One region of the Trichocoleus sp. DQ-A1 genome, then DNA from elsewhere that is predicted to be linked to it. Evidence: riboswitches for the same ligand, from Rfam matches in the RefSeq annotation. Region 1 holds a riboswitch; the other holds the start of a gene.
What was found. Region 1 has a riboswitch for cyclic di-AMP ahead of ntrB (nitrate ABC transporter permease). Riboswitches for the same ligand answer to the same signal wherever they lie in the genome.
Positions count from the first base shown of each region.

Region 2: another riboswitch for cyclic di-AMP. It lies ahead of NDI33_RS11380 (glycosyltransferase family 1 protein); the one in region 1 lies ahead of ntrB (nitrate ABC transporter permease).

Region 1 is NZ_JAMPKE010000064.1:3,098-7,965, reverse strand. Features, by position in the region: gene NDI33_RS27580 (hypothetical protein) at 223-390, shown strand; gene NDI33_RS27575 (ATP-binding protein) at 557-1,834, opposite strand; gene NDI33_RS27570 (DUF1830 domain-containing protein) at 2,003-2,281, opposite strand; cyclic di-AMP (ydaO/yuaA leader) riboswitch at 2,540-2,761, shown strand; gene ntrB (nitrate ABC transporter permease) at 2,861-3,715, shown strand; gene NDI33_RS27560 (ABC transporter substrate-binding protein) at 3,935-4,868, shown strand, end outside.
Region 2 is NZ_JAMPKE010000009.1:93,082-97,949, reverse strand. Features, by position in the region: gene NDI33_RS11390 (pentapeptide repeat-containing protein) at 151-558, shown strand; gene NDI33_RS11385 (hypothetical protein) at 673-894, opposite strand; gene NDI33_RS11380 (glycosyltransferase family 1 protein) at 1,257-2,534, opposite strand; cyclic di-AMP (ydaO/yuaA leader) riboswitch at 2,698-2,910, opposite strand; gene NDI33_RS11375 (polyribonucleotide nucleotidyltransferase) at 3,549-4,868, opposite strand, start outside.

The sequences.
Region 1 (4,868 bases):
TCAACTCTTAAGTTATTATTCCCAGTGCTGAGCAGCTGATTACTAATCATACGCGAAGTACAACTTTTCACTCGCCTGCCGATCGAAGATAGATGAGCAGCCACCGAGCGATCGCGGCATACGCTAGCAAAGAAATCGCATGGTAAAGTTTACGAGCGATCGCAACACTCAGTTTTCTGCTTGTCAAATTCCTCCTGTTTCCAATTCACCTAGCGCTCAATCGTGACTCCACCCCTTCGAGAATTTCAGGTGGTTAGTCTTGGCTGGCTGACCAATCTTTGCGTCTGGGTTGGGTTGAAGTGGATGCACCCCCAACAGCAGCCAGTGTTTCGCTCTATTGACTCTCCAAGGCTGCACCTACGCTCCCGCACGGGCACCTACGGCTTTTGAAGGGGTTCAAGAATTTTGGAGAGTCTTGCAGGTCGTCTGCTTGACCCTAAACTAGCAGTTGTTTCCCGAAAACAGGCTTCATCGCTATATGATCCGAGTTTAGAGTTCAAATCCCAGACTGTTCTAAGGAGTCTGGGGTTTCATCTTTAAAAATTAGTTGAAAGTGCTATACCTGGGTTGTTGAAGGCGTCACGATTTCCTCAGAAGTATTCACTGCTAACGGTAAAATGACAGTGAAGGTGGAGCCAATGCCTACTTGTGAAACTAGCTCTATTCTTCCTTGTAATAATTTTACCAACCGCGAGACAATCGCTAATCCTAAACCTGTACTTTCCGGAAGGAAAGACTTTTCTTGGGGAATAGAGCGAAAGTAGGGTTCAAATATACGAGCTTGGTCTTCTGGAGGAACGCCGATTCCCGTATCGCTGATAGCGATTGCCCACTCTTTATCTGATAGCGTTTGGCACCTTAATTTAATCGTTCCAGAGTCGGTGTAACGAATCGCGTTACTAAAGAGATTAGTAATAATTTGCTGTAGTCTCAGGGGATCTGTCAGCACCCGATCGGGGGCGCATGTTGGGTGTAGTCCTTCTCGAAGAGCAGCACAGCTATCGGCGCTAGCCGAATCGTAATCAACGATTATCTGTAGCTGTTTGGAATCCGCCAAAGGTTCTACCATTTCCAGAATATTTTGAATTAAAGAGCGTACATCTGTTACAGATGGCTGCAATTTCATTTTCCCCGCTTCATAGCGAGAGATTTCCAACGCATCGTTGATTAATCGAAGTAGCTGTCGTCCATTTCGTAGCACTTTCTCAATGTGTTCTAGATTCGGAAGGTTATTGCTCTCCTCCTGCTTCCGTTGTTGTTGGCGCAAAAATAAATCTGAGTAGCCAATAATGGAAGTAAGGGGAGTTTTCAATTCGTGGGCTAGATGAGAAAGGTTATCTTTATTCGCCCGAAGCAAACGAGTTAATTCTTGATTGGTCAATTTTAACTGACTTTGCAGCTGTTGGAGTTCGTGCAATCGCTCATCCATGTAGCTTTTAAAACATTGAGCGATCGCTTCATCCACTACTGTATCAATCAGACGAATGACTCGGATTATCTCAATCGGTGATGAGTCTAGCAACTCTCCCTCTAAGGTGGAAACGATTGTCTCCCGTAAAATTCGGTATTCGCGGACAATTTCTACTGGATCGTAACCTTGTTCAGCCCGAAGTATACCATGTTCTAAACTTGCATCTACTAACGACTGAACATCACTGTCTTGAAACTTAGAAAGTACAGTCGCTAATGCCTTGAGGACACGGGGGAGGCTGTCGCGCAAACCCTTGTAAGATAATTCTGCTGCGGTCTCAATTCGACTATCAGCACGGACAGCTTCAATCCATTTCTCTACAATCGTGGCAGATTTATCGATCAGTAATTGACTAAAATCCATCATTTTTTGGCGCTATTGACTCGTTTACAAATGCTCTCCATAGACTAAGATTAGCTTGGGGAGTAGCTAATTTGTTTTTCCTTCTTGCTTTCGCGCCCAAATACTTCGCCTATAAGCTCTTAAAATGTTTTTAATCAAAAGCCACCCTAAGGGTTAAAAACTTCATTTTCAGGTGCTCATTTCTTCATGTACGCGGAGATTAGCGCAGGAAATTACTTCTATTAAAGCTAAGTTTTCAGTAAAAATTTTTGTTGGGTTAGTATGTATTTCTAGTTGGGAGTCTGGTAAGGATTTAAACAATAAACGTTGCCCAGGGAAAACAATCCGTTCAAAGTTTAAGTCTTGAGTATTATCAACTCTAACAATTTGAATCTTATTTGTGCAATTTGTATAAAAACAAAGTATTTGTTCGGAAGGTTCAGAAACCAAAGAGGAGAATACTGACATCATATTGGGTGCCTTGAACGAACGATAAAATTGGCTGATTAACAAGATAGATAATATAAACTTCGACTGCTTCAAGCGGCTTCTACCTAAAGATGGGGTTGAAGGAAGGCAAGATGTAGTGGAGAATACAAACATCACTAGAATGCCTCAAAAAGTTCGTAAACTATTGTGAATTTGATGGAGAAGCGATCTCTAGAAAGCTATGTCTTCGGAAAGGTGGACTGTCTTAAAAAGGCGTGCTAAGCTTATCGGTTAATCCGAGTAAGTCAGCCTAATTCAGCGTCTTAGCAAGCGATCGCTCTGTATAAGCGCTGGAACGGAGGAACCAATTAATGGGGCGTATCTCTGCCAGGAGTAAGGCAAAAGGTGTAAGGCGGAATAAAAAACTGTTTATTTATCCTTCATCCCTTATCCATTAGAGAAGAGCATCTCTCAGCTCTAGCCCGTCAGCTAACTTCGTAGGCATTGAGAGGAGACTGAAGAGTCAGCATTTTTTGAAATGTTCTGAACTCATCAGTGTCCCCGGCTGGTACTGCTCTACTTTTTTGTACCTGAAGAGTGACTCTGAGGAGCTTCATAATGATATTGCAGCTGAATTTGTCTGCGATTGCAGTTGCTGGACAGGTAGCCTGGAAACGGGCAAAACCCGTTCTGATTCGGGATGTCGTCGTCCTCCCCGCCCTTGGTTTTTTAGGAATTCTCGTTCTGTGGTGGATTGTTGCGCTTTTCAAGCATGAATTAATACCCACCCCACCAGAGGCGTTCGTCAAGAATTTAGACTACATTCTGAACCCCTTTTACCGACGGGGTCCTGGCGATCTAGGGATTGGTTGGTTACTACTGGCAAGCCTTCGACGAGTATTGCTGGGATTTTTGTTAGGTGCAGTTGTTGCCATTCCCATTGGATTTTTGATTGGGATGTCCAAGCAAGCAATGATGGCACTCAATCCCATAATTCAGATTTTCAAGCCAGTATCGCCCCTAGCTTGGTTGCCCATTGCTTTAGCAATTTTTAACCTAGCAGATCCGTCAGCAATTTTTGTTATCTTCATTACCTCTTTGTGGCCCACCATTATTAACACTGCTCTCGGTGTTTCTAGCGTTTCCAAAGATTACCTCGATGTGGCAAGGGTGCTAGAAATGCCCCGTTGGCGACGAATTACCAAGATTATTTGGCCTGCGAGTTTGCCTTATGTCTTCACTGGTTTACGGATTAGTTTGGGAATTGCATGGCTGGTCATTGTCGCTGTAGAAATGCTCACAGGCGGCATCGGGATTGGGTTTTTTGTGTGGGATGAATGGAGTCGCTTAAACCTAAGCTCAGTATTTTTGGCAGTGGTAGTGATTGGGCTGACAGGACTACTGCTGGACTACGCCCTAGGCAAAGTTGAAGCTTTGGTTACTCACCGTCGCCCTAGGGCAACCTCTGTCTAATAATTTTCTGTAAACCTCTGTTAAGTAGGGATGATTCTGCTCTAACAGAAATCGCTAGTGTGAGCGAGACTCACGGCCGTCGTGGTAACGCTGACCGCTCAAACGAGTGGGTTGCGAGACGTAGTACCTACGGCGTCAATTTTTTCAGAGAACTCATGAGCAGTAATCGCTCAAACCTAGTGGCTTGAGCTGAGTGGAAATAAATCGCAAGGACGAATTATGAGTGACACCACAAACTGGACGCGACGAAAATTTCTGGAGGGTATGGGTGCCACAGCAGCAGGAATGGCACTATCATCTTGTGCGATTAGCGGCGATCGCTCAGCGAAAGGACTCACTGAAGAATCCGCATCCATCAAACAAGTCGTAGAGCCAGGATCGTTAGAAAAACCCGATCTGATTGTTGGCTACGTGCCGGTGAATGATTGTGCGCCGTTTGCGATCGCTTGGAAAAAAGGATTTTTCCGCAAGTATGGTCTCAACGTCCAACTTAATCGGGAAGCTAGCTGGGCAACCTCTCGTGACGGCGTAATTTTTGGTCGCACTGATGCCGCCCCCGTAGTCTCTGGTGCCGTCACCAACGCCAGAATCGGTGCTGAAGGCGCACGCCATGCCCCTCTCTGCGCCGCCATGACCATTCACCGACACGGTAACGCCATGACGATGAATCGGAAAATGTGGGAAGCAGGTTTGCGTCCCTGGCGGGAGTATAACGGCGATTTAGAAGCCTTTGGGAAGGATTTCCGCAGCTACTTTGAGAAGCAGCCGCGAGAACAACGAGTTTGGGCAGTTGTCCTCAGTTCTGCCATTTACGAATACTTCGTCCGCTACCTATCCGCCGCCGCCGGAGTCGATCCCCTGAAAGAGTTTCGCGTCATCATCGTTCCCCCACCGCAAATGGTGACGAACGTGCGGATAGGGGCGATGCAAGCCTACATGGTGGCAGAACCTTGGAATACCCGCGCAATTACCGGAAATGAAGGCGTTGGTTTTACCTTCGCTCAAGGCAAAGAAATTTGGTTGGGACACCCAGATCGGCTACTGGGTGTGATGGAATCTTTCATCCAAAAAAATCCCAAAACTTATCGTTCCCTCGTCAAAGCGATGATTGAAGCTTGCCAGTATTGCAGCAAGCCTGAAAACCGCGAAGAAG
Region 2 (4,868 bases), on a different contig from region 1:
TAGCCGCGACTCACTTCAAAAATCTTTTTATTACTTTAGGTGGGTATTTACCCAAAAGATTCCCCCCTATCGTAGGATGTTCCTCAAAAAAAATTTGGGATAAGATTATACCAGAACGTTAATAAAATAATTTAAATTAATGGGGTAAATATGAAACTAAGACTTTTAGCAGCCGCAGCCCTCCTCCTCCCTTTGGGCTTAGTTGCTCCCGTCCGAGCCGAAAATCCCGCTCATGTCAGACGATTAATCGAAACTAAGCAATGTCAGAACTGCGACTTGAAAGGAGCCAATCTTGTAAGTGCTCATCTCACTGGGGCTGATTTGAGAGGGGCAAACTTGCAGGGAGCTAACCTAGCGAATGCCAACTTAGAAGGTGCCGATCTAACGCAGGCTAATCTGGAAAAAGCTAATTTAACGGGTGTATTTGCAAATAGCGCCGATCTCCAGAAAGCAGACTTAAGTAGTGCCAATTTGAGAGAGGCTAACTTGATAAATGCTAACTTGAAGGATGCGGCTCTCGACAACGCGATTTTGCCGAATAACGTTAAATGGGATTAGTGGGTTTTTCAAAACTAAATATTTGACAAAAATACAAAACTCGGTCAGTTACTGACCGAGTTTTGTTTTGAGCGATCGCCTACGCATAAAGCGCAGATACAATCAGGCTAGGCTCTAGCGTGCAGCCTTTGCCGAGAGCCGAGAAGCTTCTTGCTCCAAAATCCATGATGAAGACAAATCTTCTACAAAACTTTTCTGGTTTAAACTAGCAGCTTCAACTACTCTGACGATCAGTGTTGGCAAGTAAGTGCTATTAACCATCTGATAGCCATAGCCAAAAACCTTGCCAGAGCGTCCGGTTTTCTTATGTAGTACGCTATCTCCGATATTCAGCATGATTTCAACTCTCCTAATTTGGTAATTTGCCGTTTTCTTACTACTTGAATTGCTCTCAAATGATTGGATGGATATCCCGCTTTTACGGACAATCCATCGATTTGGAATAAATTTGTCTAGGGTTGGGGAATAGAGTTCTTGCAAAAATATTGAGAACCTGTCCTAACTTTCGGAAACGAAGAGGGAGTCTCATTTCCTCCTTGCAAGGAACAAAGAAGATTGATTGTTTTTATTGCAAGAAACGCTTATACACTGAAAGCTCACAACGTTGGATGGAAACTCTTTTCTAGTGCCTTTTCTTGCTCGCTATCGGGATGAAAATCCCATCCCAAAGAACTCAGCACTTTTCAGGGGAAAAAATCTCAAGCGACTAGCTGCGGTTTGCTCGCAGATTCAACAACGGCTTGGCACAGTAATTTGGTGTACAGATGACTGAGTCGTAATGCCACGCTATTCCAGCTAAAGGCAATTTCTACCCGTTGGCGACCCATCTGACCTAATTGGTCTCGCCAATCGGGATCGGCGAGGATGCGGTCAATTGCCTGTGCAAAGGAGACTTCATGTTTGGGAGGCACCAGTAAACCCGTTACCTCTGGCACTACGGTAAACTGCAAGCCGCCTACATTGCTTGCAATTACCGGCGTCCGGTTAGCCATTGCTTCAATGGCAACTAAACCGAAGGGTTCGTAATGACTGGGGACAACACACACATCGGCAGCTGAGTAGTAGAGAGGCAAATCGCTATCTTCCACACGACCGGGGAAGCAAGTGAGATCGCCAATGCCTTCTTCAGCTACGATTTTCTCAATGTGATCGCGTTCAATGCCGTCACTCTGTCCCGGACGACTTCCGCCTGCGATGAGGAGCTTTAGGTCGCAAGACTTGCGTAAGCTTGATTTTGCTACAGCTCGGACTAAAGTTTCAATTCCCTTGCGCCGATCGAAACGACCCACATACAGCACTACTTTGGCGTCGCTGGCAATTCCTAGCTGTTGGCGTGCTTCTTGGCGCTGAATGGAACCAAATTTAACGATATCTGTACCGCAGGGAATCATTTCAATCTGTCCCTGAGTGGAAACAAGCGATCGCATTTGATCTTCTTCTTGCGGACTGGTAGCAATCACTCGATCCACTGTTTCCAGACACGCTTTTTCAACGGCAAGTCGTGTGGAAGCGATCGCTGGAATTTCGGAAACTGTACGATACTTTACCGCCCCCAGCGAGTGATAAGTATGTACCTGTATCAAAGGTTGGTGCTTTTTCAGTTCCATTCCCACCCAAGATGACAACCAATAATTGGTATGCACCAGGGTATATTGCCAACCTTCACGCTGCTGAAATGCCTGGAATTGTTCAACAAACTCTGGTAAATAGCAGAAGAGTCGATCCCGACTCATGAATTGGGCTGGCCCAGCGGCTAATCGGATTGTCTGGCAGTTAGGCGTATGCTGAACGACATCCAGTTGCTCCGGAGTGCTGCGGCGAGTGAACATATCCACCTGCCAGCCTTGCTCAGCGAGTGCTAATCCTACTTGACGCACATAGACATTTTGACCTCCAGCTTCTTCTTGCCCAATTTCTACCGCTGGATCGCCATCTACTGAAATTAAGGCGATACGATTTTTTTCAGTCAGTAACATCGGTTGATTTTCTCCTCATAGCTAGCGCACCTGCTCTCCTACGCCAGCAGTTGAAGCACGAAATGTGCCTCTACTCATAGTCGAGGGCAGGTACAACGAAGCGAACAGATACCAGCCAAGGACACTGATGAGATCGCGCAAATTCTATAAAATTGCTGACTCTTCAGTCTCCTCTCAATGCCGACGGAGTTAGCTGACGGGCGAGGACTGAGAGATGTCCCTTTCTGAGGAATTAAGAATGCAAAATTAAACATTAAAATAGTCATCCTATCTTTGTAATTGTTTAATTTTTTATTTTTAATCTCTCATCGATAAGCCCCAAGATTTGGTTCCTCCGCTCCAGCTTCACCTTAATTAGATAAGGTACGTTTTTTAAAGTGAGATACTGGATTAGGCTGACTTATGTAGACTGACTGCAACCTTAACACTACAATTTAAAAATCGTCAACCTACCTTAAGATAGATGTTTTTTAATATACGAGGATGATATCTATACTTACCCTCCAAGGGTCAGACTTGCGACGTCAAGCATTTGATGTGGGCGGATGGGGTAGATAGAGTACATTGGGCTAAGTAAAAAAACCATCAGCTAACTTTTGTTAGCGAACGTTCGCGCACGGCATTAACCTACACGAGAAGAACTGCAACTCGTTATTAATAAAAGCTTTCTACGTCTTTAACCTTTAGTCATTCGTTCAATATCAACCAACTCATAACTAAGAGTTAAAGACTACTAGAAACAACTCTTTACTGTTGCTATGATTCATCTAATTATAGTTTTTATAGCTCGGTGCTAAATCATTTTCAAACGCGAGATATTCGACTTATCGAAGAAGTTAGGAATCTGAACTCCTAGCTTGCAACTCAAATAGGATTGCTATAGCTACGGGATAATTAGATTAGATTTAATAACCGAATGGAATGGTAGTTGTTGAGGGAAAAAGCCTGGTTTAGCGATTAGCGGTTAGCAATTTCAATTCCTAATTGCTAAGCGCTAATCGCTAAGTGGTTTTTTTAACGACTTGCTGCCGCTTCACGAGCAGCTGCCGCTTCATCTGGGTGAATCCCCAAACGCGTCAGATTAATCCGACCTTTGCTATCAATTTCCCGTACCTTGACAATAACTTCATCCCCGACAGCCACTTCATCTTCGACGCGACCGACTCGGTAATCAGCAAGTTGAGAAATGTGGATCATCCCTTCTTTTCCGGGAAGCACTTCCACAAACGCCCCAATTGGAATAATCCGGGTTACGCGACCAGCGTATACATCACCCTCATTCAGCCTCCGCGTCATCCCTTGGATGATGTTGCGGGCTTTCTTCGCCTTCTCGCCATCTACTGCTGAAATCGTGATCGTGCCATCATCCTCAATGTCGATTTTGGCACCCGTTTCTTCAGTGATGCTCTTAATCATCTTGCCTCCAGGCCCGATGACCATGCCAATGAGTTCTGGCTCAATCTTGAGCGTTAGCAAGCGAGGTGCATAAGGTGACATCTCGGTGCGGGGCTGGTCAATGGTTGCCAGCATTTTCTCTAAAATGTGCAGCCTAGCGCCCTTTGCTTGCTCGACGGCTTTGGCAATGATATCCAGAGGCAGTCCGCTGATCTTCATGTCCATTTGCAAGGCAGTGATACCAGTATCGGTACCTGCCACCTTAAAGTCCATGTCACCTAAGAAATCTTCAATGCCCTGAATATCAGTCAGAATGCGAACTTCCTCGCCTTCTTTAATCAGTCCCATTGCTGCGCCACTCACCGGCTTCGCAATGGGCACGCCAGCATCCATCAAAGCCAGGGTGGAACCACACACCGAACCCATCGATGTGGAACCATTAGAAGAAAGAACTTCAGACACCACCCGAATCACGTAGGGGAAGTCTTCCTTCGGCGGTAACACTGGCACTATTGCCCGTGCGGCTAGTGCCCCGTGACCAATTTCCCGACGACCGGGTGCCCGCATCGGCTTGGTTTCCCCAACAGAAAAGGGCGGAAAATTATAGTGATGTAAATAGCGCTTTTCATCTTCTGGATGCAGGTCATCTGCGAGATCCTGAGCATCGCCTGGGGTGCCGAGAGTACAAACAGATAACACCTGGGTCAGTCCTCGGTTAAACAAACCGCTACCATGAACCCGATTGGGCAACAGACCCACGCGACAAGAGACAGGGCGCACTTCATCAAGCTTGCGACCATCTACCCGGACGCTGTCTTCGACAATCTGACGGCGCATCAGCTTCTTGGTGATGTCTTTAAAGACGTTACTCACTGCTTTAGAGTTAGCCGCAGAAGCAACTCGAATGGGGTCGTCTTCAGCTAATTCTGCGATCGCTGC